One region of the Lelliottia sp. GFLA7 genome, then DNA from elsewhere that is predicted to be linked to it. Evidence: predicted binding sites of a transcription regulator. Region 1 holds the regulator's gene; each other region holds the start of a gene.
The links. The regulator PhoB, encoded in region 1, activates phosphate uptake and scavenging genes when phosphate is short. The targets are predictions, from matches to a motif close to CTGTCATAAAACTGNCNNAT.
Positions count from the first base shown of each region.

Region 2: the regulator PhoB is predicted to act here: its motif matches at 6,074-6,093, upstream of nudF (ADP-ribose diphosphatase).
Region 3: the regulator PhoB is predicted to act here: its motif matches at 3,835-3,854, upstream of pstS (phosphate ABC transporter substrate-binding protein PstS).

Region 1 is NZ_JBWLAQ010000001.1:1,106,037-1,114,029, forward strand. It holds gene brnQ (branched-chain amino acid transporter carrier protein BrnQ) at 1-284, opposite strand, end outside; gene phoR (phosphate regulon sensor histidine kinase PhoR) at 694-1,989, opposite strand; gene phoB (phosphate response regulator transcription factor PhoB) at 2,011-2,700, opposite strand; gene sbcD (exonuclease subunit SbcD) at 3,005-4,210, shown strand; gene sbcC (exonuclease subunit SbcC) at 4,207-7,338, shown strand; gene mak (fructokinase) at 7,512-7,993, opposite strand, start outside.
Region 2 is NZ_JBWLAQ010000004.1:340,070-348,062, reverse strand. It holds gene ribB (3,4-dihydroxy-2-butanone-4-phosphate synthase) at 1-648, shown strand, start outside; gene zupT (zinc transporter ZupT) at 679-1,452, opposite strand; gene ygiD (4,5-DOPA-extradiol-dioxygenase) at 1,649-2,437, shown strand; gene AC07RN_RS14715 (glutathionylspermidine synthase family protein) at 2,472-3,632, opposite strand; gene AC07RN_RS14710 (DUF1190 family protein) at 3,635-4,300, opposite strand; gene tolC (outer membrane channel protein TolC) at 4,477-5,961, opposite strand; gene nudF (ADP-ribose diphosphatase) at 6,164-6,796, shown strand; gene AC07RN_RS14695 (DUF1249 family protein) at 6,793-7,215, shown strand; gene cpdA (3',5'-cyclic-AMP phosphodiesterase) at 7,243-7,993, shown strand, end outside.
Region 3 is NZ_JBWLAQ010000007.1:145,737-153,729, forward strand. It holds gene pstB (phosphate ABC transporter ATP-binding protein PstB) at 1-734, opposite strand, end outside; gene pstA (phosphate ABC transporter permease PstA) at 781-1,671, opposite strand; gene pstC (phosphate ABC transporter permease PstC) at 1,671-2,630, opposite strand; gene pstS (phosphate ABC transporter substrate-binding protein PstS) at 2,707-3,747, opposite strand; gene glmS (glutamine--fructose-6-phosphate transaminase (isomerizing)) at 4,069-5,898, opposite strand; gene glmU (bifunctional UDP-N-acetylglucosamine diphosphorylase/glucosamine-1-phosphate N-acetyltransferase GlmU) at 6,136-7,506, opposite strand; gene AC07RN_RS17585 (right-handed parallel beta-helix repeat-containing protein) at 7,851-7,993, shown strand, end outside.

The DNA.
Region 1 (7,993 bases):
GGCCCGATGGCCAGATAGCACACGACTGCCAGTAACACACCGGCCACTTTGCCAATCGGTGCGCTGAGGCTATCCACGCCGCCGCCCACTTTCGCGAGTGCGACAACGGTAAGCACCGGCAAACCCACAGCCGTAATCAGGAAGCCAAACGCCGCCATCCAGACGTGTTCACCCGCCTGCAAGCCAACCATGGGAGGAAAAATGATATTACCTGCGCCGACGAACAGCGCAAAAGTCATAAAGCCCAGCGCGATGATGTCACGCGATTTTAAATGATGGGTCATAGAACCTTACTGCCTGTGGATGTGGTGTTGAAAACGTTGAGATTTTCGCCATCCCTCTCGGGACGATACGGCGGAAAATTAACTCAATTTCAGCGGGATATGCTCCCGTCCTGGCGCAGCGAAGAATAGTTTTTCGGTTTACCGCGCAAATACAGTCGGTCTGACAGTATATGGGGCGCAATTTAAACGCTTATAACGTTTAAAGGCAAGGAGGGATCTTAAAACCAGAACAATATGCCAGCATGGGAAAACAGACCAGCACAATCCGCTAAGTATAAGAAAAACTCATGGCTAATCATGCGAACAAAAAAGCATCAGCCGTATAAAATTCATCCGCGTTTCGCTTGACTGCAAAGCAAACAGGCCAGCAAACGCTGGCCTGTGGAAAGGAAGGCTGACACACCTGCTGTCAGGCACTTTTTTTGGCAATTAATCGTTCCGGGATGACAAAACTGAATCGCGTTCCTTTACCCGGCGTACTCTGAATATCAAGTCGGCTATCGTGATGATTCAATGCATGCTTCACAATCGCCAGGCCCAGCCCACTGCCGCCCGTTTGTCGTGAGCGTGCTTTATCGACGCGATAGAAACGCTCAGTCAGACGCGGAATGTGCTCCGGCCCAATGCCCGGTCCGTTGTCTTCGACGCTAAATTCGGCCCCCGTCGGCACATGCTGCCAGCGCACTACAATGTGGGTGCCTTCCGGCGTGTGATTTACGGCGTTATAGACCAGATTCGATATCGCACTGCGCAGTTGCTCTTCACTGCCGAGAACTTTCAGCGCGCTATCAACCTCAAACGTCAGCTGATGCTTTTTATGGCTCAACGTTTGCGCTTCCCGCTCCACCACGCGCAGCATCATCGGAACATCAATAGTTTCATTCAGTGCCAGGGTCGGGGCGGCTTCAATTTTCGACAGCGTCAGGAGTTGCTTGACCAGTCCTTCCATGCGATGCGTTTGCTCGCGCATCGTATGTAGTGCTTTCTCTCGCGGCGCGCCTTCCAGCGTTTGCTCCTGCATCATCTCCAGATACCCCTGAAGCACGGTCAACGGCGTGCGCAGCTCGTGGCTGACGTTGGCAAAGAAATTACGACGAGCCCCTTCAAGCTGGTGCATTTGGGTCACATCACGCGCCACCATCAACCACTGCTTGTCGCTGTAAGGCATGATGCGAATCTCAAGGTGACGGCCATTATTCAGCACCAGATTGTGCGGGCGAGTAAATTCACGTTTTTTCAGATACAGCGTGAATTCGGGGTAACGCAGAAGGTTCAGGATATTCTGGCCGTTATCGTCTGGCCAGCGGAGTCCAAGCAGCTGTTGTGCAAGACCATTACACCAGAAAATCGTCCCTTCTTCGGTGGTGAGGATCACCGCATCCGGCAGTGATTCTGCGCCGCTACGAAAGCGCTTGATCAGGCTTCCCAGCTCGCGACGACGCTTTTTATTACGCATCTGCATCTGGTGTAAGCCGTAAAGCAACGGCTCCCAGCTTCCGCTCCCCGGCGGCGGCGTCATGCTGCGATCCACCCACAGCCACCACGACAGACGCAGTAAATTCCAGAAATGCCAGATCAACAGGCCGGTCACTGCCGCCAGTAAAAACCACGGCAGATAGCCAAAAATAGCCCCCAAAATGAAGGCCGGGAGACAGCATAAGATCAGTTCAAAAACGAGCCTTTTCCATGACAGACGTTCCAGCACGCGTCACACTCCTGTCAGTGTTCAGAAACGGGTCGAAAAACGATAACCCGTACCGCGCACCGTTTGCACCATGCGATCGTGGCCGCTGTGTTCCAGCGCTTTTCGCAAGCGGCGAATATGCACATCAACCGTTCTGTCCTCAACATACACGTTTGTTCCCCAAACGTTATTCAGCAACTGCTCACGACTGTAAACGCGTTCCGGATGCGTCATAAAGAAGTGCAACAGCTTAAATTCGGTCGGTCCCATGTCGAGCGGATTTTCACCCGTCATCACGCGATGCGACGTAGGATCCAGACTCAGCCCCTGCATCTCAATCACCTCTTCCACCGCCATGGGTGAAATCCGGCGCATCACCGCTTTAATACGTGCCACCAGCTCCTTCGGTGAAAACGGCTTGGTGATATAATCATCTGCACCCGTTTCCAGCCCGCGCACGCGATCTTCTTCTTCACCGCGCGCCGTGAGCATAACGACAGGAATATCGCGGGTCATCGCTTCACGTTTGATGTGTTTGATAAATTGCAGTCCAGAGCCGCCAGGCAACATCCAGTCAAGCAGAATCAAATCAGGCCAGGGTTCGTTCAGCTGATTCACCGCGCTGTCATAATCTTCAGCTTCTATCGGCTGAAAACCGTTTTGTTCGAGCACGAAGCACACCATTTCACGAATTGGAGCTTCATCTTCTACGACCAGAATACGTCTCGCCATACTTTACCCTGTCTTATTGAGGTTAAAAGTTTGTAATGCGGCGTCATTATGCGTCAGATTTATGACAGATTTATGAAAAACATTGCCTCTATGAATAGCAAACTATTGTTTTATTACAGCTGTTATTTCCCCTTCCCTCGACATTTATCGCCATAAAAGCCGCGAAGTTGCCGCATGTCGGCACATCTCACAGCCCCATGCTGACACCTGTAATCATCAGGATTGAGCTGATGCAGCCAACACAGAGGCAGCCTGAAGGATCAAGTGTATAATCCCTTTCACCTTTTTTTGCCACGGATCTGTTATGCGCATACTTCACACCTCGGACTGGCATCTGGGTCAAAATTTTTACAGCAAAAGCCGCGCGGCCGAACACGAAGCGTTCCTGAACTGGCTGCTGGAAACAGCGCTGACGCACCAGGTTGACGCAATCATTGTCGCCGGTGATATTTTTGACACCGGATCGCCGCCCAGCTATGCGCGCGAAATCTATAACCGCTTCGTGGTCAATTTACAGAAAACGGGCTGTCATCTGGTCATCGTCGCGGGCAATCACGACTCGGTGGCAACGCTGAATGAGTCACGCGATATTCTGGCCTTTCTGAATACCACTGTAGTGGCAAACGCCGGGCACGCACCGCAAATCATCAAAAAACGCGACGGCACGCCGGGCGCCGTTATCTGCCCGATTCCCTTTTTGCGTCCACGTGACATCGTTCAAAGTCAGGCCGGTCTGACCGGCGGCGAAAAGCAAAAGCACCTGCTGCAGGCCATTACCGACTACTATCAGCAGCAATTTTTCGACGCCTGCGCCTTGCGCGGTGAAGCGGCGCTGCCCGTTATCGCCACCGGCCATTTAACCACCGTCGGCGCCAGTAAAAGTGACGCGGTACGCGAAATTTATATCGGTACGCTGGATGCGTTCCCGGCGCAGAATTTCCCACCCGCCGATTACATCGCACTCGGCCATATCCACAGGGCGCAGAAGATTGGTGGCAGCGAACATATTCGCTACTGCGGATCGCCCATTTCGCTCAGCTTTGACGAAACGGGCAAACCCAAAAGCGTGCATCTGGTCAGTTTTATCGACGGGAAACTCAGCGCGGTAGACACGCTGGAAGTGCCGGTGACGCAGCCGCTGGCGGTGCTAAAAGGCGATCTGGCGGCCATTACCGCACAGCTTGAGCAGTGGCGCGACGTGGAGCAAATCCCGCCCGTCTGGCTGGATATCGAAATCACGACAGACGACTATCTGCATGATATGCAGCGCAAAATCCAGGCACTCACGGAAACGCTGCCGGTTGAGGTTTTACTGGTGCGCCGCAGTCGAGAACAGCGCGAGAAAATTCTGCTCAGTGCGCAACGCGAAACGCTCAGCGAGCTGAAAGTCGAAGAGGTTTTTGAACGCCGACTGGCGCAGGAAGAGATTGACGACGCGCAGCGCGCCAGACTGAACGAGCTGTTCACCCATACGCTGCATGCGCTCAATGATGAGGAAGAAAACGCATGAAAATTCTCAGCCTGCGTTTGAAAAACATCAACTCCCTGAAGAGCGAATGGAAAATTGATTTCACCGCCGAGCCGTTCGCCAGTAACGGTCTTTTCGCAATTACCGGCGCGACCGGCGCAGGCAAAACCACCCTGCTCGACGCCATCTGCCTCGCGCTGTATCACCAGACGCCGCGTCTGAATAAAGTCACACAATCACAAAATGATCTCATGACGCGCGACACCGCTGAATGTCTGGCAGAGGTGGAATTTGAGGTCAAGGGCACCGCTTATCGCGCTTTCTGGAGCCAAAGCCGCGCGCGTAATCAGCCTGACGGGAATTTACAGGCACCGCGCGTGGAGCTGGCGCGCTGCGAAGACGGTAAAATTCTGTCTGACAAAGCCACAGACAAAATTGAGCAAACGGCCACGCTGACCGGTCTGGATTACGATCGTTTCACGCGCTCTATGCTGTTGTCGCAGGGGCAATTTGCCGCCTTCCTCAATGCCAAACCTGGCGAACGCGCCGAGCTGCTGGAAGAACTTACCGGAACCGAGATTTACGGTCAGATTTCCGCAAGGGTCTTTGAACAACACAAAGCCGCACGCACGGAGCTCGAAAAGCGCGAAGCGCAAGCGGCTGGTGTGATTTTACTGAGCGAAGAGCAGCAACAGCAGCTCACCCAGAGTTTGCAGGCACTTACTGACGAAGAGAAAATGCTGCTGGTACAGCAACAGAATCACCAGCGCGATTTTCACTGGTTGACCCGTCATGAGGAACTCCAGCGTGAACAGCAGCGCGCGTTAACCTCGCAACAGGAGGCGCAACAGGCGCTCACCGACGCCGCACCAGACCTGGATAAATTGCTTCACGCCCAGCCCGCCGCAGTGCTGCGCCCACTCTGGGAACGTCAGCAGGAACAGACGACGCGTCTCACACAAACCCAACAGCAGACTCAGGAAGTGAATACTCGCTTACTGTCTCGGACAGCACTGCGCGCGCGCATTCGCAACGGTGCGCTGCGCACCCGCGACCGGTTGCAAACCGAGCGTTCGGCACTGACACAGTGGCTAACCGGGCATGACCGTTTCCGCCTGTGGGGGCAGGAAATCGCAGGCTGGCGGGCGCATTTTGCTCAGCTTAATCGCGACAAAAGCCAGATAGCGACGCTGACCGGGCGCATCACCGAGCTGCGGCAAAAACTGGCGAACGCGCCAGAGATCGCCCTGACGCTGACCGCTGATGAAGTCGCTGCGGCGATGGACCAGCAAACGGCGTCGCGTGCATCTCGCCAGCAGCTGACCACCCTTCATGCCCGTTATCAACCGCTGCAAAAACGCATCGTTCAAAACGCGGAAAGCGTGCAAAAGGCGCAGGCGGAGCAGATAAAACTGAACGAGACGTTGGCCCTGCGTCGACAGCAGTATAAAGAGAAACACCAGCATTTTCTGGATGTTAAAGCCTTATGCGAGCGAGAAGCTGAGATTAAAGATCTCGAGAGTTATCGAGCCCGACTTGAAGCGGGAAAACCCTGCTTGCTCTGCGGTTCAACTGAGCATCCTGCGGTGAAGCAATACCAGGCGTTGGAAATAACAGAAAACCAGCGCCGCCGTGATGCGATGGAAAAAGAGGTCGCAGCGCTAAAAGAGGAGGGGCTGCTGGTGTTGGGGCAAGTCAATGCCCTGACCGGTCAGATTCAGCGCGACACCGAAGAGGCGCAGACGCTCGCCCAGGAAGCGCAAACGCTCACGAGCGCGTGGCGCGAACTGTGTGCAACCCTGAACGTTACTTTGAATATTCAGGATGATATTGCTCCGTGGCTGAACGAACAGGAGCAGTACGAGCGCCAGCTGTATCAACTTAGTCAGCGCCTGGCCTTACAAAGCCAGTTGAATGAACAGGAACACCAGGAGCGGCAACTCCAGCAGCAGATTGCTACAACACGCCTGACGCTGGAAAACGCGCTGAATGCGCTGGCGTTGAAGGTCCCCGATGAGGGTGCTGAAACGCTCTGGCTCACCGAGCGCGAAAGCGAATCGTCGCACTGGCAGGCGCAGCAGAATCAGCTCACCGCCCTTCAGGAACGTATCAACGCCCTAACGCCGCTGTTGGATACGCTGCCCGCGACGGACACAGAAGACGCGGAATCCGTTATTCCGGATAACTGGCGCGAGATCCACAATGAATGCGTCTCGCTGCAAAGCCAACTTGCAACATTGCAGCAGCAGGAAAGCCTGGAAACCGAGCGCATGCAGCAAGCGCAGGCGCAATTTGCCGCTGCGCTTGCGGGAAGCGCATTCCCCGACTGCGATGCGTTCCTGCGCGCTTTGCTTGATGCCGACACGATGCAGCGTCTGGAAACGTTAAAGCAAACGCTGGAAAACCGGATTCAGCAAGCGACAGCGCTGGTGCGTCAGGCAAATCAATTGCTGAGCGAGCATCTGGCGCAGCGGCCGGAAGGATTGCAGTCGGATGTGCCGACACTGCAGCTTGAACTCCAGCAACTGGCGCAACGTCTGCGTGAAAATAGCACCCGTCAGGGTGAGATCAGCCAGCAGCTCAGGCAGGATGGCGAGAACCGGCAGCATCAGCAGGCGCTTATCCAGCAGATTGACGAGGCGGCACGCCTTGCGGATGATTGGGGATATCTGAACGCGCTGATCGGCTCCAGTACGGGCGATCGTTTCCGTAAATTCGCTCAGGGGTTGACGCTCGACAATCTGGTATGGCTGGCGAATCAGCAGTTGAATCGCTTGCATGGCCGCTATCTTCTGCAACGCAAAGCGAGCGACGCGCTGGAGCTGGAAGTGGTGGATACGTGGCAGGCCGACGCGGTACGCGACACGCGAACCCTCTCCGGAGGCGAGAGTTTCCTGGTGAGCCTGGCGCTGGCGCTGGCGCTTTCTGACCTGGTGAGCCACAAAACGCGCATTGATTCCCTGTTCCTCGACGAGGGATTTGGTACGCTGGATAGCGAAACGCTGGATACCGCACTCGACGCGCTCGATGCGCTGAACGCGACGGGAAAAACCATCGGCGTGATCAGTCATGTGGAAGCAATGAAAGAGCGCATTCCTGTGCAGATCAAAGTGAAGAAAATCAACGGGCTGGGATACAGCAAGCTGGATAAGGTGTTTGCGGTGGAGTGAGTGAGGGATTTGTGCGGTCTGGTACCCTCACCCTAACCCTCTCCCACAAGGAGAGGGAATAAACATTAAAACCGCCAACATACGTCGCCGTTTTGCTTTTACTTTGCCTCATCCTCTCCCACAGGGAGAGGGAACAAACACTAAAAACGGTAACATTCGTTACCGTTTTGCTTTTATTCCGGCCACAGCCATGCCGCGCCGCGCACGCCGCTCGAATCCCCATGCACTGCTTTGCGGATTGGGGTTTCACATTCGCCGCCAAAGACCCACTGCTTCATTAGATGCGGAACCGTGGTGTAGATCCGGTCAACATTACTCATTCCGCCGCCGAGGACGATCACGTCCGGGTCGAGAATGTTCACCACATGAGCCAGCGATTTCGCCAGACGCATTTCGTAGCGATTGAGCGCCAGTTCGGCAACCGCATCGTGCTCTTCGACAAGACGCATAATCTCGTTGCCTTTTAACGCATGTCCGCTCAAACGACGATAATCGGTGGCGAATCCGGTTCCGGAAATAAAGGTTTCGATACAGCCCTGCTTACCGCAATAACACGGCACTTCGGCGCGGTATTTCAGTTCGTCTTCGTCCATCCACGGCAGCGGATTATGTCCCCACTCGCCCGCGGTGCCATTGCCGCCAATGTGCGCGCGTC
Region 2 (7,993 bases), on a different contig from region 1:
CAGACGCTACTTTCCTCTTTTGGCACTTCTACTGAACGTGTTGAACACGCACTTGATGCACTGCGCGAAGGCCGCGGTGTGATGGTGCTCGACGATGAACATCGTGAAAACGAAGGTGACATGATCTTCGCCGCAGAAAACATGACCGTTGAGCAGATGGCGCTGACCATCCGTCACGGCAGCGGCATTGTGTGCCTGTGTATCAACGAAGAACGCCGCAAACAACTCGACCTGCCAATGATGGTTGAGAACAACACCAGCGCTTTCGGCACCGGTTTTACCGTGACGATTGAAGCTGCGCACGGCGTGACAACCGGCGTTTCTGCCGCTGACCGTCTGACGACCGTTCGTGCCGCTATTGCGGATGGCGCGAAACCGTCTGACCTGCATCGCCCGGGCCACGTGTTCCCGCTGCGTGCGCAGGCGGGTGGCGTGTTGACTCGCGGTGGTCACACCGAAGCGACTCTCGATCTGGTGACGCTGGCCGGCTTTAAGCCAGCAGGCGTTTTATGCGAACTGACCAATGATGACGGTACGATGGCGCGTGCGCCGGAGTGTGTCACCTTTGCCCGTCTGCATAATATGCCGGTGGTGACGATCGAAGATCTGGTGGAGTATCGCCAGGCGCACGAGCGTAAAGCCAGCTAAAGAAAAACGCCGGGTTATCCCGGCGTTTTTTTATCCAAATCCTGCTGTTTGCAACAGCACCAGACTTAAGCCCATCACCGACATCCCGCACAACACGCCGTAGCTGGGGTTGTTGTTAGGATCGATCTCTTTTGCCAGCGGCATCAGTTCATCCACCGACAAGGCAACCATAATGCCTGCCACGGCCGCCATAATCGCTGCCATCACCACCGGGGAGATCATGCTGCCCAGAATCAGCCACGCCAGCACGCCGCCTAAAATTTCAGCCAGCCCCGAAATCCCGGCCCACAAAATTGCCGTGCGTTTTGAACCTGTCGCCGCATAAACTGGCCCTGCTACCGCCAGTCCTTCAGGAATATTGTGTAAAGCGACGGCCAGCGCGATTCCAAAGCCCAGTTCAAGGTTATTACTGGCCGTCACGTAAGTCGCGACCCCTTCCGGGAAGTTATGCAGGCTGATGCCTAGCGTGAGTAAAATGGCGGTGCGTTTGATATTACCGCGAGTGGGTTTGGCGTTTTTTTGCATCAAATCTTGCGGATGTGCGTGCGGGAGCATTTTGTCGAGAGCAAAATAACCCAGCAGCCCCACGACAAACATGCCGTAGCCCATGACGGGCGACATGCCGTCGGTCCGAAGTGCTGCAGGCAGCATTTCCATCAGGGAAATCAACAGCATAATCCCCGCTGCGAAACCCAGAGAAAACGCCAGCACGCGGTTAGACGGTTTCTGACCGATCACGCCAAGAATCGCACCAATAAAGGTCGCGGCCCCCGCAAGCAGGGTCAGAATCAGCGGTACTGACATTCACGTCTCCTTATGAAAATGAATCTTTACCATGCTAATAATGAATCCGCTGCAAAGCGAGAGGGCATTCTCTGCTTTACAGACTCCTTACATTCAAAATTTCTGAAGATCATCATCATGCTTATCTGAGTTCATCTTCAGACGATAGCGCGTAATGTAGCGTTATTAAATCGACACCTTATGTAAGGATATCACCATGACTTCTCCTCGTATGCCAGCACTGTTTTTGGGCCACGGTAGCCCGATGAACGTTCTGGAAGATAACGTTTATACGCGTGCCTGGCGTGAGCTGGGTGAGACGTTGCCGCGTCCAAAAGCGATCGTGGTGGTATCTGCACACTGGTTTACACGCGGTACTGGCGTGACGGCAATGGAAGCGCCTAAAACTATTCATGATTTTGGCGGTTTCCCTCAGGCGCTTTACGACACGCATTATCCCGCGCCAGGATCGCCTGAGCTTGCGCAGCAACTGGTGGATCTTCTGGCTCCCGTTCCAGTAACGCTTGATAAAGAAGCCTGGGGCTTTGACCACGGTTCGTGGGGCGTGCTGATCAAAATGTATCCGGATGCCGATATCCCCATGGTGCAGTTGAGTATCGACAGCACCAAACCGGCAGCGTGGCACTTAGAGATGGGGCGCAAACTGGCGACGCTGCGCGATGAAGGCATCATGCTGGTCGCCAGCGGTAACGTCGTGCATAACCTGCGCACGGCGCGTTGGCACGGTGAAAATACTCCGTATCCGTGGGCCATATCGTTCAATGATTTTGTTAAAGCGAATTTGACCTGGCAGGGCCCGGCGCAAGAGCATCCGCTGGTGAATTATCTGGATCATGAAGGCGGTGCGTTGTCTAACCCGACGGCGGAACACTTCTTACCGCTGCTGTATGTTTTGGGCGCGTGGGATGGTCAGGAACCCGTGAGCATACCGGTGGACGGCATTGAGATGGGCAGTCTAAGTATGTTGTCAGTGCAGGTGGGGTAATAATTCTCTCTCCCGTGGGGAGAGAGAATCGGTATTACTCGACGAAAATGTGCGGATAGAAGCGCGATAGATCCTGTGTGATCAGCGCGCGATCTTCACGAATGCCAATCCCGGCTGGCTGATCGTTGATGAGCCAGCTGCCAATCAGGACGTAGCTGTCACCAAATTTCGGCAGCGGGTAAAACTCCTGAACGATCATGCCTTCTTCGCCATACGGCCCTTCGGCAGCTTCCAGGGTTTTGCCGTTTTCGATAATCGAAACGTTGGCCCCTTCGCGTGAGAAGATCGGCTTGATGACGTATTTTTCCATCGGCGGATGATCGTCTTCAGCGAAGTACGCTTGCAGCAAATTCGGGTGATTAGGGAACATCTCCCACAGCATGGGCAGCAGCGCTTTGTTGGAGATAATGCTTTTCCATGCAGGCTCCAGCCAGCGTACGCCAGCATCTTCGAGTTTGGTCGAAAACACTTCGCGCAGCATGAATTCCCACGGATAGAGTTTGAACAGGTTGCTAATGACCTGATCTTGCGTATCCGTAAACTGTCCGCGCTCGCCTAAACCGATATCTTCGATGTACAAGAATTCAGTGGCGACTTCCGCTTCGGCCGCGCAATCCTGCAAATACTGCACTGTTCCACGATCTTCAACCGTGTCACGACAGCAGGCAAGATGCAGCAGATTGAACCCGTGCTGCTCGCGCAGTTCGGCGAAACGTTCGATCAGCTTTTCCTGCAGACTGTTGAATTGATCGCTGCCTTCCGGCAGGTTGCCCGCTGCGACCTGATCTTCGAGCCAGATGTACTGAAAGAACGCCGCTTCATACAGTGAAGTCGGGGTATCAGCGTTATTTTCCAGCATTTTAGGATCGCCTACGCCATCCCACGCCAGATCGAGGCGGGAATAGAGAGAAGGCTGATTGGTCTGCCAGGCGTGACGCACAAAGCCCCAGGTATGCTTAGGGATGCGGAATTTGGTCATCAGCTCATCGCTGGCGATCACTTTTTCCACGACTTTGAGGCACATCTGATGCAGTTCGGCGGTGACGTCCTCGAGTTTCTCAACCTGAGCGAGCGTCAATTTGTAGTAAGCATCCTCACACCAGTACGGTTCGCCATACATGGTGTGAAAATTAAAGCCGTATTCGGTCGCTTTTTCGCGCCAGTCCGGGCGCTCAATAATACTGACTCGTTCCATTATCAGCCGCCCATTGAGCGAGTAGAAGAACCTGTCGCGCTACGCTGCATGGTGGACTGTTTTGCCACCGAGTCGCCAAAGCCGCCGCGCGTCACGGTGCTGGTGGTTGCTGGTTTTGGTGCCATTGCGGTTTTTGGAACGGTCGCCGTACGGCCTGGCTGTGCTGCGCCGTAGCCTTTGCCGCTGGCGTCGGTGTATTTACCGTATGCCGGGCTATTTGGATTTTTGGAGCTGAAAAGAGGCTGCTGCTGGAAGCCCGCGCCGCCGCTCATCATACGGCCCATCATGTAGCCCGCCATCAGCGGCATCCAGAAGCTGCCGCTGGATTGTGCTTGCGCCTGGTTTTCTGGTGCCATGCCTGCCTGTGCAGGCGCTTGCTGACACTGACCTTCACCGAACTCCGCGATACAGTCTTCACGCGTCGCATATTTCGGCGCGGTGCGTTCGGCTTCTTTCAGCGCATTGTTGTATGCAGTAGTACATTCTGCGCTTTTGCCGGTGGCGCTTGAGCAGTCATCGGCATTCTGATACATCGATACCGTTTCGTCGGATTGCTCACATCCCGCCAGCAAAAATACGGCGGTGATCGCCAGGGCGACAGGAGTGAGATGGCGTGCGTTCCAGTTTTTGCGGAACGAGGCGTGATTGATCGTTTTTGTCCGTTTCATTTTTGTCTTCCAGGACCCAGTGGTATTACAAAGGAAATAAGGCTTAGGATAGAGGATGAGTGGTTGAAAATGAAGCGCAGAGGGAGCGTCAGGGGGATCTTTACGTTGGCTTACGTTTATATGTCGACTGGAGCAGAGCTAACCCGGCCTATGGAGCCATAGACCGGGCTTTAACATCAGTTACGGAATGGGTTACCGGCTGCGTTATTGGTTGTCGTGCGAGCCGCTGCGGGCTGCGCAGCAGGGGCTGAACCGTTGGCGTTATAGCCATCAGCGCTGGCGTCCTGCTGTGGGTTTTCCGGCGCCACATTTTCAGGCGTTGTTGAAACAGGTTTACCCAGTGTGCTGTTCAGCATCTGCAGATCCTGCTCATTCAGCGTACCCAGAGCTGATTTAATATTCAGCTGGTTAATCAGGTAGTTGTAGCGCGCGCTGGAGAGCTGTTGTTTTGCGTTAAACAGCGTGGTGGTCGCATCCAGCACGTCAACGATGGTACGCGTACCGACCGAATAACCGGCTTCCATCGCGTCCAATGAACTCTGCGCCGACACAACGGCCTGTTTGTAGGCGTTGATGCTGCTGATAGAGGCATTCACGTTGTTGAATGACGAACGCACGGTCTGCACTACGTTGCGGTGCGCGCTTTCAAGCTGTTCGCTTGCGCCAACAAAGTTGTACTGAGCTTGTTTAACCTGAGAGTTAACCATACCGCCTTGATACAACGGCATGGAGAAGCTCAGGCCGACTTTGTTCTGACCCACATTGCTGTCGTCAAACTGCGAAGCATTCGCGCCGCCGGTTTTAGAACCGCTATAAGAGGTGTCCGTTACGGCACTGGATGCAGTGAGGCTCAGGGTTGGCAGATGCCCATCCTGCGCCTGACGGATTTGCTCGCGAGCCAGATCCTGGCTCAGACGTGCCTGTAACAGCGCCAGGTTGCGGTTTTCTGCTTCTTTCAGCAGCGCATTCACGGCTTGCGGTTTATCCGTTTTGAAGTTGTCGACGTTCAACGAAGCCAGTTCAGGATAGTAATTACCAGTGACCTGACGCAGAGATTCCAGCGCGTTATCAAGGTTGTTACGCGCGGTCACTTCGTTCGCCAGCACGGTATCGTATTGGGAACGGGCGTTCTGCACGTCGGTGATCGCCACCAGGCCTACGTTAAAACGTTGCGTGGTTTGATCCAACTGACGATAAATCGCTTGTTTTTGCGCTTCGGTGTAGGAGAGCGAATCGATCGCGCTCAACACGTTGAAGTAGGCCGTCGCGGTATTCAGGATCAGCGTTTGCTGATCGGTCTGATAGGTGACGTCCTGAATGCCCGCGCTTTTCTCTTGAAGACTCAGCGAACGCCACTTGGACATATCAAACAAGGTTTGCGTTAATTGCAGAGATGCGCCGGTGGTATTGGAGTTAACACCGTTGCTATCACGGAAGCCATTGCCGTAGGTATAATCGGCACCTAAGCCCAACTGCGGCAGCAACGGGCTGCGTGCTTCGTTAATTTTTTCGAACGCAGCATCACGATCGGCAGCCGACTTACGCAGCTCAGGGTTGCCCAGACGTGCTTGCTGATAAACCTGTAACAGGTTTTCTGCCTGGCTCATCGCGCTGAAGCCCGTCAGGCTCAGGCCGATAAGGATGGGGAGCAATTTCTTCATTTGCATTCCTTGTTGTGAAGCAGTATTAGCGCTGATCTTGTTAAATATATTTGCCGATTCTAACAGAATCATCCACACCAAAAGGTTGGCGTTACGTGCCATCCGGCTGTAATTTGCATCAATCTATCATATAGCCTTTGAAACGGCAGCCAAACAGCCTTGAAATTCATAATTTCATCATGATTGTGACCAGGAAACCGCCATGCAAAAACCAGATGAATTGCCAGTAACTTTCACCAAAAACGATGTAGAAATTATTGCACGGGAAACGTTATATAGCGGATTTTTTTCACTGGAACTTTACCGTTTTAGGCATCGCCTGTTTAACGGGGAAATGAGCGGGGAAGTAAGACGTGAAATTTTTGAGCGCGGGCATGCCGCAGTCTTGCTACCCTTTGACCCAGTGCGCGATGAAGTGGTATTGATTGAACAGATACGGATTGCGGCGCTGGATACCAGCGAAACCCCGTGGCTGCTGGAAATGGTCGCAGGCATGATCGAAGACGGCGAAACGCCGGAAGATGTCGCCCGACGTGAGGCAGAGGAAGAAGCCGGGCTGAAAGTGGGCCGGACGAAACCCGTGCTGAGCTATCTGGCCAGCCCTGGCGGAACTACCGAGCGCTCTTCTATTCTGGTGGGGGAAGTGGACGCCACGATCGCGGAAGGTATTCACGGTCTGGCAGATGAAAACGAAGATATTCGTGTTCATGTGGTGAGTCGGGAACAGGCTTACCAGTGGGTAAAAGAGGGGAGAATCGACAACGCGGCGTCTGTCATCGCTTTGCAATGGCTCCAGCTGCATTATCAAGACTTACGAAACGAGTGGAAAAAATGAAGCGTTATACACCTGACTTCCCAGAAATGATGCGTTTGTGCGAAACCAATTTCGCGCAGTTACGCCGCCTGCTGCCGCGTGATGACGCGCCCGGCGAGATGGTAAGCTATCAGGTGAGCAACGCGCAGTATCGATTAACGATTGTTGAATCGACTCGTTACACGACCCTGGTAGAAATCAAACAAACGGCGCCGACGATCAGCTACTGGAGCCTGCCGTCGATGACGGTCCGGCTTTATCATGATGCGATGGTGGCCGAAGTGTGTTCAAGTCAGCAGATCTTCCGCTTTAAAGCGCGGTATGATTATCCTAATAAAAAGTTGCATCAACGCGACGAAAAGCATCAAATTAACCAGTTTTTAGCCGACTGGCTAAGATATTGTTTAGCACATGGAGCAATGGCGATTCCGGTTTGTTAGCGTCATAAACCTACCTAAGGACACCATTTGGAAAGCCTGTTAAACCTGACTGTTGCTGGTGGGGCGCCAGTCAGGATATTACAAATCACTGATACCCACCTGTTTGCCGAAAAGCATGAAACGCTGTTAGGTGTAAACACCTGGGAGAGTTATCAGGCGGTACTGGATGCCATTCACGCCGAGAATCGCCACTGCGATTTGATAGCGGCAACGGGCGATTTGGCACAAGATCAAAGCGCTGCGGCCTATCAGCATTTTGCGACAGGGATCGCGAGCTTTAGCGTGCCCTGCGTCTGGTTACCCGGCAATCATGATTTTCAGCCAGCGATGTACAGCACGCTGCACGATGCGGGCATTTCTCCCGCCAAGCGCGTGTTTGTCGGTGAGCACTGGCAAATTTTACTGTTGGATACGCAGGTGTTCGGTGTACCGCACGGTGAGTTGAGTGATTTTCAGCTGGAGTGGCTGGAGAAAAAACTGGCTGCCGATCCTGAGCGTCATACCTTGCTGTTATTGCATCATCATCCTTTGCCTGCGGGATGCAGCTGGCTCGATCAACACAGCCTGCGCAATTCAGCGGCGCTGGACCGCGTGTTGTCCAAATATCCACACGTCAACAATCTGTTGTGTGGTCATATTCATCAGGAACAGGATCTCGACTGGAATGGTCGCCGTTTACTGGCGACGCCGTCGACGTGCGTCCAGTTCAAACCACACTGCGCCAACTTTACGTTAGACACGATTGCGCCTGGCTGGCGCTGGCTGGAACTGCATGCCG
Region 3 (7,993 bases), on a different contig from region 1:
TTGGCGGGCTTGGTGAACAGATCGTCCGTGTTGCTGAACTCAATCAATTCGCCCAGGTACATAAACGCCGTATGGTCTGAACACCGCGCAGCCTGCTGCATGTTATGGGTGACAATCACCACGGTGTAATCCTGCTTCAGCTCGGTGATCAGCTCTTCAATACGACCCGTGGAGATAGGATCCAGCGCTGAACACGGCTCATCAAGCAGTAACACTTCCGGGCGGATCGCGATACCACGAGCGATACACAAACGCTGCTGCTGACCCCCTGAGAGAGAATATCCGCTCTGGTGTAACTTATCTTTGGTTTCGTTCCAGAGTGCGGCCTTGGTCAACGCCCACTGCACGCGCTCGTCCATATCGGCGCGAGACAGCTTTTCGAACAGGCGCACGCCAAAGGCGATGTTATCGTAAATGGACATCGGGAACGGCGTCGGTTTCTGGAATACCATGCCCACTTTGGCACGCAGCAGCGCGATATCCTGGGTATTGGTCAGAATGTTGTCGCCATCCAGCAGAATTTCGCCTTCCGCACGCTGCTCCGGATAGAGCGAGTACATTTTGTTAAAGGTACGCAGCAGGGTGGATTTGCCACAGCCTGATGGACCGATAAATGCCGTCACCTGGTTTTTGGCGATATCCAGGTTGATGTTTTTCAGTGCATGGAATTTACCGTAGTAGAAGTTCAAATCACGAACCTGAATCTTACCCGGTGCAGTATCAACCATACTCATTGACTCATTTCCTCATTCGGCGCCGCGTGATGCCGCGCCGTAAAAATTAACCGTGTTTCTGTTTCGCGAAAATGACGCGCGCCAGAATGTTCAGCAACAGTACGCACAGGGTGATAATTAACACCCCTGCCCAGGCCAGTTGTTGCCACTCGGCAAACGGGCTCATCGCAAATTTAAAGATGGTGACCGGCAGGTTAGCGATGGGCTGCATCATGTCGGTGCTCCAGAACTGGTTCGAAAGCGCGGTAAACAGCAGCGGTGCGGTTTCGCCCGCGATACGCGCAATCGCCAGCAGGATACCGGTCATGATCCCGGAGACTGACGCTTTCAGCGTAATCGCGGAGATCATCTTCCATTTCGGTGTACCCAGCGCATAAGCCGCTTCACGCAGGCTGTCCGGCACCAGTTTCAGCATGTTCTCGGTCGTACGGATAACGATAGGCACTTGCAGCAGCGCCAGCGCAATCACGCCCGCCCAGCCAGAGAAATGCTCCATCTGCGCGACCACAATGGTGTAGACGAACAGGCCGACCACAATAGACGGCGCGGAAAGCAGAATATCGTTAATAAAACGAATCACCTCAGCAACCCAGGATTTACGGCCATATTCCGCCAGATAAATCCCCGCCATGATGCCGAGAGGCGTTCCGACAACGGTCGCCCAGAAGATCAGCAGGCCGCTGCCTGCCAGGGCGTTTGCCAGCCCGCCACCCGCAGTGTTTGGCGGTGGCGTCATCTCGGTGAACAGCGCAATCGACATCCCGTCGATGCCGCGCGTGATTGTCGAGAACAGGATCCACACTAACCAGAACAGGCCAAACGCCATCGTCGCCATAGAAAGCGTCAGCGCAAGGCGGTTTTTGAAGCGACGGCGCGCCTGCATTTTGCGGCGAGATTCTGCCAGCGCAGTAGTGCTTTGCATTTCAAGCGTAGCCATTAGCGTACCCCCTCATTTTTCGCCAGGCGCATGATCATCAGCTTGGAGATCGCCAGAACGATGAAGGTGATTACGAACAGAATCAGACCCAGTTCCATCAACGCCGCCACATGCAGACCTGATTCCGCTTCGGCAAATTCATTTGCCAGCGCGGAGGTAATGCTGTTACCCGGCATAAACAGCGAGGCGCTGTCGAGTTGGTAGGTGTTACCGATGATAAAGGTCACCGCCATGGTTTCACCCAGCGCACGACCCAGACCCAGCATGACGCCGCCGATGACACCATTTTTGGTGAACGGTAGAACGATGCGCCAGATAACTTCCCAGGTGGTGCAGCCGATACCGTAGGCCGACTCTTTCATCATCACCGGCGTTTGTTCAAACACATCGCGCATGACCGCCGCAATGTACGGAATGATCATGATGGCGAGAATCACGCCCGCGGCCAGAATACCGATCCCGAACGCCGGGCCGGAGAACAGCGCGCCGACAAAAGGAATATTCGACAGGACATTGCCCACCGGTTCCTGGAAGTATTTCGCAAACAGCGGAGCAAAGATAAACAGACCCCACATGCCGTAAACGATACTCGGAATCGCCGCCAGCAGTTCAATCGCGATACCCAGCGGACGCCTGAGCCAGTTAGGGGCCAGCTCCGTCAGGAACAGCGCGATACCAAAACTCACCGGAACGGCAATCAACAGGGCGATAAACGAGGTGACCAGCGTGCCGTAAATCGGCACCAGCGCACCGTAAATATCGTTCGGCGCATCCCACTCTTTGGTCCACAGGAAGGCGAACCCGAATTTCTGGATGCTCGGCCAGGAGGAGAAAATCAGTGACACGATAATGCCGCCCAGCAGCAATAGCACAATCAGCGCAGCCAGTTTTACCAGCGCGCTGAAAATCTTGTCACCATTTTTACCCGGAGGGTTAAAAGCAGGCTTGGTTGCAGCCATAAATTACTCTTCTGTTAAATACGTTTACGAAGTAAAGCGGGTGAAATTCACCCGCCATTTTCGTCAGTATGCCAAATCAATACAATGCTTTACCGCTGCTGTCTTTCACGTTGGTTTTCCATGCAGCACGAATCTGCTCAACCACGCTGTCCGGCAGGCTTGCGTAATCCAGGTCGTTAGCCTGTTTGCCACCGTTTTTGTATGCCCAATCGAAGAACTTCAGCACTTCAGCGCCCTGCTCAGGTTTCTTCTGATCTTTGTGCACCAGGATGAACGTGGTGGACGTGATTGGCCACGCGCCATCACCTTTCTGGTTAGTCAGATCCTGTGCGAAGGATTTGCTCCAGTCAGCGCCTTTCGCAGCGTTAGCGAAGTTTTCTTCGGTCGGGCTAACCGCTTTACCGTCAGCTGAAATGAGCTTGGTGTAAGCCAGGTTGTTTTGCTTGGCGTAAGCGTATTCAACGTAACCGATTGAACCCGGCAGACGCTGTACGAACGCGGCGATACCGTCGTTCCCTTTACCGCCCAGACCGGTCGGCCAATTAACAGTAGAGCCAGAACCGATTTTGGATTTCCACTCTTCGTTCACTTTCGCCAGGTAGCTGGTGAAGACGAAGGACGTACCGGAACCGTCAGCACGGCGAACCACAGCGATGTTCTGCGAAGGCAGTTTCACGCCTGGGTTCAGTTTGGTGATGGCTTCGTCATCCCATTTTTTGATTTTGCCGAGGTAGATATCACCGAGGGTTTTACCATCCAGCACCAGTTCGCCAGATTTCAGGCCCGGGATATTCACAGCCAACACAACACCACCGATGACGGTTGGGAACTGGAACAGACCTTCCTGAGCCAGTTTGTCATCGGACAATGGTGCGTCAGATGCACCGAAATCGACGGTATTAGCCGTAATTTGTTTAACGCCACCGGAGGAGCCGATACCCTGATAGTTCACCTTGTTACCGGTTTCTTTATTATAGGTATCTGCCCATTTGGCATACACCGGCGCAGGGAAAGTTGCACCAGCGCCAGTCAGGCTTGCTTCTGCGAATACAGAGAACGCGCTCATAGATAAGGTCGCGGCGACAACAGTTGCGACAGTGGTACGCATAACTTTCATAATGTCTCCTGCAAGGATTTCGTAAATCGTTGTTTAGTGGCTACGATGAGCAAAATAGGACAATCAGGTGACAGATAAATGTACGAAATATGACAGTTTTATGACATGAAAAATTTAGCTTAAAAATCCACTAAATAATTTTTAATAAACAGTAAGTTAGATATCTTTATGACACTCTGTTTTCAGAAAAATTTTATTTGTGTGACACTGAAAAAGTAGCTGAAAATGACAGATTGTCATCAATATAAAGAGAGGAGAATTGATTAAAAACAAACCAGGAGGAAAGAGAAAAGCTCCACCCGAAGATGGAGCCTGAAGGGATTATTCTACGGTGACTGATTTCGCCAGGTTACGCGGTTGGTCAACGTCGGTGCCTTTAATCAGCGCGACGTGATAAGCCAACAGTTGCAGCGGAACGGTATAGAAGATAGGCGCAATCACCTCTTCCACATGCGGCATCTCGATGATGTGCATGTTGTCGTTGCTGACAAAACCGGCATCTTGATCGGCGAAGACGTACAGCTGGCCGCCACGGGCGCGCACTTCTTCGATGTTAGATTTCAGTTTTTCCAGCAGTTCGTTGTTCGGTGCAACGACGATAACCGGCATATCCGCGTCAATCAGCGCCAGTGGGCCATGTTTCAGCTCACCTGCCGCGTAGGCTTCGGCGTGAATATAAGAGATCTCTTTCAGCTTCAGCGCGCCTTCCAGCGCAATTGGATACTGATCACCACGGCCCAGGAACAGCGCGTGGTGTTTGTCAGAGAAATCTTCCGCCAGCGCTTCAATGCGTTTGTCCTGAGACAGCATCTGCTCGATACGGCTCGGCAGCGCCTGCAAACCATGCACAATATCGTGCTCAATCGCCGCATCCTGGCCTTTCAGACGTGCCAGTTTCGCCACCAGCATCAGCAGAACGGTCAGCTGCGTGGTGAACGCTTTGGTCGACGCTACACCGATTTCCGTACCCGCTTTGGTCATCAGCGCCAGATCGGATTCACGCACCAGCGACGAGCCCGGCACGTTACAGATTGCCAGAGAACCGAGATATCCCAGCTCTTTCGACAAACGCAGTGCCGCCAGGGTATCCGCCGTTTCACCAGACTGGGAAAGAGTGATCATCAGGCTGTTGCGACGCACCGCTGATTTGCGGTAGCGGAACTCCGATGCGATTTCCACATCGCACGGCACGCCAGCCAGCGCTTCAAACCAGTAACGCGAAACCATGCCGGAGTTGTAAGACGTTCCGCAAGCAACAATCTGAATGTGCTCAACTTTCGCCAGCATCTCATTTGCGTTTGCACCCAGCTCGCTCAAATCCACTTCGCCGTGATTGATGCGCCCGATTAACGTGTTTTTGATCGCGTTCGGCTGCTCGTAAATCTCTTTCTGCATGTAGTGACGATAAGTACCTTTGTCACCCGCGTCGTACTGCAGATTGGATTCGATCTCCTGACGCTTCACCTGCGCGCCAGACTTATCGAAGACCGTGACGCTACGACGCGTCACTTCGGCGATATCACCCTCTTCGAGGAAGATAAAGCGACGAGTAACCGGCAGCAAAGCCAGCTGATCGGAGGCGATAAAGTTTTCGCCCATACCCATGCCGATGACCATCGGGCTACCGGAACGGGCAGCCAGCAGGGTGCTCGGATCGCGAGAATCCATGATCACCGTACCGTATGCACCGCGCAGCTGAGGGATCGCACGCAGCACCGCCTCACGCAGCGTACCGCCTTGCGCCAGTTCCCAGTGAACCAGGTGCGCAATAACTTCGGTATCAGTTTCAGAAACGAAGGTGTAACCCCGCGCTTTGAGTTCGTCGCGCAGCGGTTCGTGGTTTTCGATAATGCCGTTATGCACCACGACGATGTGTTCAGACACATGCGGGTGCGCGTTGCCTTCTGAGGGTTCGCCGTGGGTCGCCCAGCGCGTATGCGCAATACCGGTGCCGCCATGCAGTGGCGTTTCTTCCGCGGCTTGCGCCAGCATTTGCACTTTACCGAGGCGGCGCAGGCGGGTCATGTGCCCTTCTGCATCGACCACTGCCAGACCGGCAGAGTCGTAACCACGGTATTCCAGACGACGTAATCCTTCGATAAGGATTTCAGCAATATCACGCTGCGCAACTGCGCCAACAATTCCACACATAGTTAGATTTCCTGATAATGGCGTTATGCCATGCGTTGCCGCTGATCTGTATTTACCCTTTTGGGTAATGCCCTTCCGGGCGCCCCGAGCCTTGTAGAGAGTGGGGCTATATTTTGGTTACTTCATTTGGGCGGGGGATTATGTTATCCCCTCATCCCGACCCTCTCCCCAAAGGGGCGAGGGAGAAAACACCGCATCGAACGATCCTCTTTGCGAGGACGGTTCAGGTGAGGTCAGTTACTTTTTCTTCACCGGACGTTGCCAGCCTTGCTTGTTAACCTGCGGCACGCGGCTAAGCACGAGCTCATTTTCCGCCACATCACGTGTCACGGTTGTTCCCGCCGCAATCGTAACGCCTTTGCCGATCGTGACCGGAGCCACCAGCTGGCTGTCAGAACCGACGAATACATCATCGCCGATGATGGTTTTGAATTTATTGGCACCATCGTAGTTACAGGTAATCGTGCCCGCGCCGATATTAACGTTATCGCCAATTTCCGCATCGCCGAGATAGGTCAGATGACCGGCTTTCGAGCCTTTACCCAGACGGGCTTTTTTCATCTCGACAAAGTTGCCAACGTGGGCACCTTCCAGCAGTTCAGCGCCTGGGCGCAGACGCGCGAAAGGACCAATGGTACAGGCCGCTTCCAGACGGGCGTCTTCCACCACGCTGTACGGGCTAATCTCACAATCGTCACCAATGACGCTATTTTTGATCACACACCCGGTACCGATTTTAACGCGATGGCCCAGCGTCACCTGGCCTTCAATAATAATGTTAGTGTCAATTTCGACATCACGCCCGTGAGCAAGCGTACCGCGCAGGTCGAAACGCGCCGGATCGCGCAGCATCACGCCCGCCAGCAGCAGTTTTTCCGCCTGCTCAGCCTGATAAATACGCTCCAGACGGGAAAGCTGAAGACGGTTATTTACGCCGTCTGTTTCGCTGATGCGCGTCGGATGAACGGCTGTAATTTCGTGACCTTCGTGATGCGCCATCGCGATGATATCGGTGATGTAGTATTCACCCTGCGCGTTGTTGTTGTTCAGTTTTGACAGCCAGCGCTTCAGATCCGCGCCGTTGGCAATCAGAATGCCGGTGTTAATTTCCTGAATCTGGCGCTGCTCGTCGGAAGCGTCTTTATGCTCGACAATGCCCGTCACCTTGCCGTTTTCACGGGTGATACGGCCATAGCCCGTCGGGTCATCCAGTTTTACAGTCAGTAAACCGATGCCACCCTGCGGTTTGGCTTCACGCAGGCGCGTTAAGGTTTCAACAGCAATCAGCGGTACGTCGCCGTAAAGCATCAGGATGTCTTCATCGTCTGCAAAGAACGGCGCGGCCTGCTGCATGGCATGGCCGGTACCCAACTGCTCAGCCTGAAGCACCCAGTTGAGTTTGTCATCGCTCAGCGTCTTTTTAAGCAAATCGCCACCGTGGCCATAGACCAGATGAACGTTGCTCGCGCCCAATTCATTTGCAGCATCAATGACATGCTGCACCATCGGCTTTCCTGCCAACGTGTGCAACACCTTAGGAAGATCGGAATACATGCGGGTGCCTTTGCCTGCGGCAAGGATGACCACGCTCATCGTATTGTTCAACATACGCGTCCTGACTGTAATTTGAGTGAGAAGTAGAACCCTTTGACGTTGAAAATTCTACATATTTTGCAGCATAAAATGGGCTGCTGGTAAAACGCTCAACATCCGGCATTAATGGCTATTTGAAGATACTTTTAAGGGCAGAGTAAATCACTTTTCCTCTGGAAAATAGCTTTCTTACGGGAAGTCGCGAGCGCCAACAACAGCTTAGTTATTTTTTCGCCTCATGAATAAAGATCGCCTCAAAGCAAAACAACGTTTTAATTATCCAATATTGTGACAACCAAAAAAGAAACGACGTTTCATCTTGATGATAATGGCGCTCAAATATCAATCAGGAGAATAAGATGAATTATAAAATACCTCTGGCCCTAATGATGTGTAGCTCCTTTATCGTCAACGCAGCAGAACAGCCGCATGTCTGGAAAGCCATCGCGTTTGGCCAATCGACAGACGTGAATTTCTCGTCAAACGTATTGCCCGAGAAAAT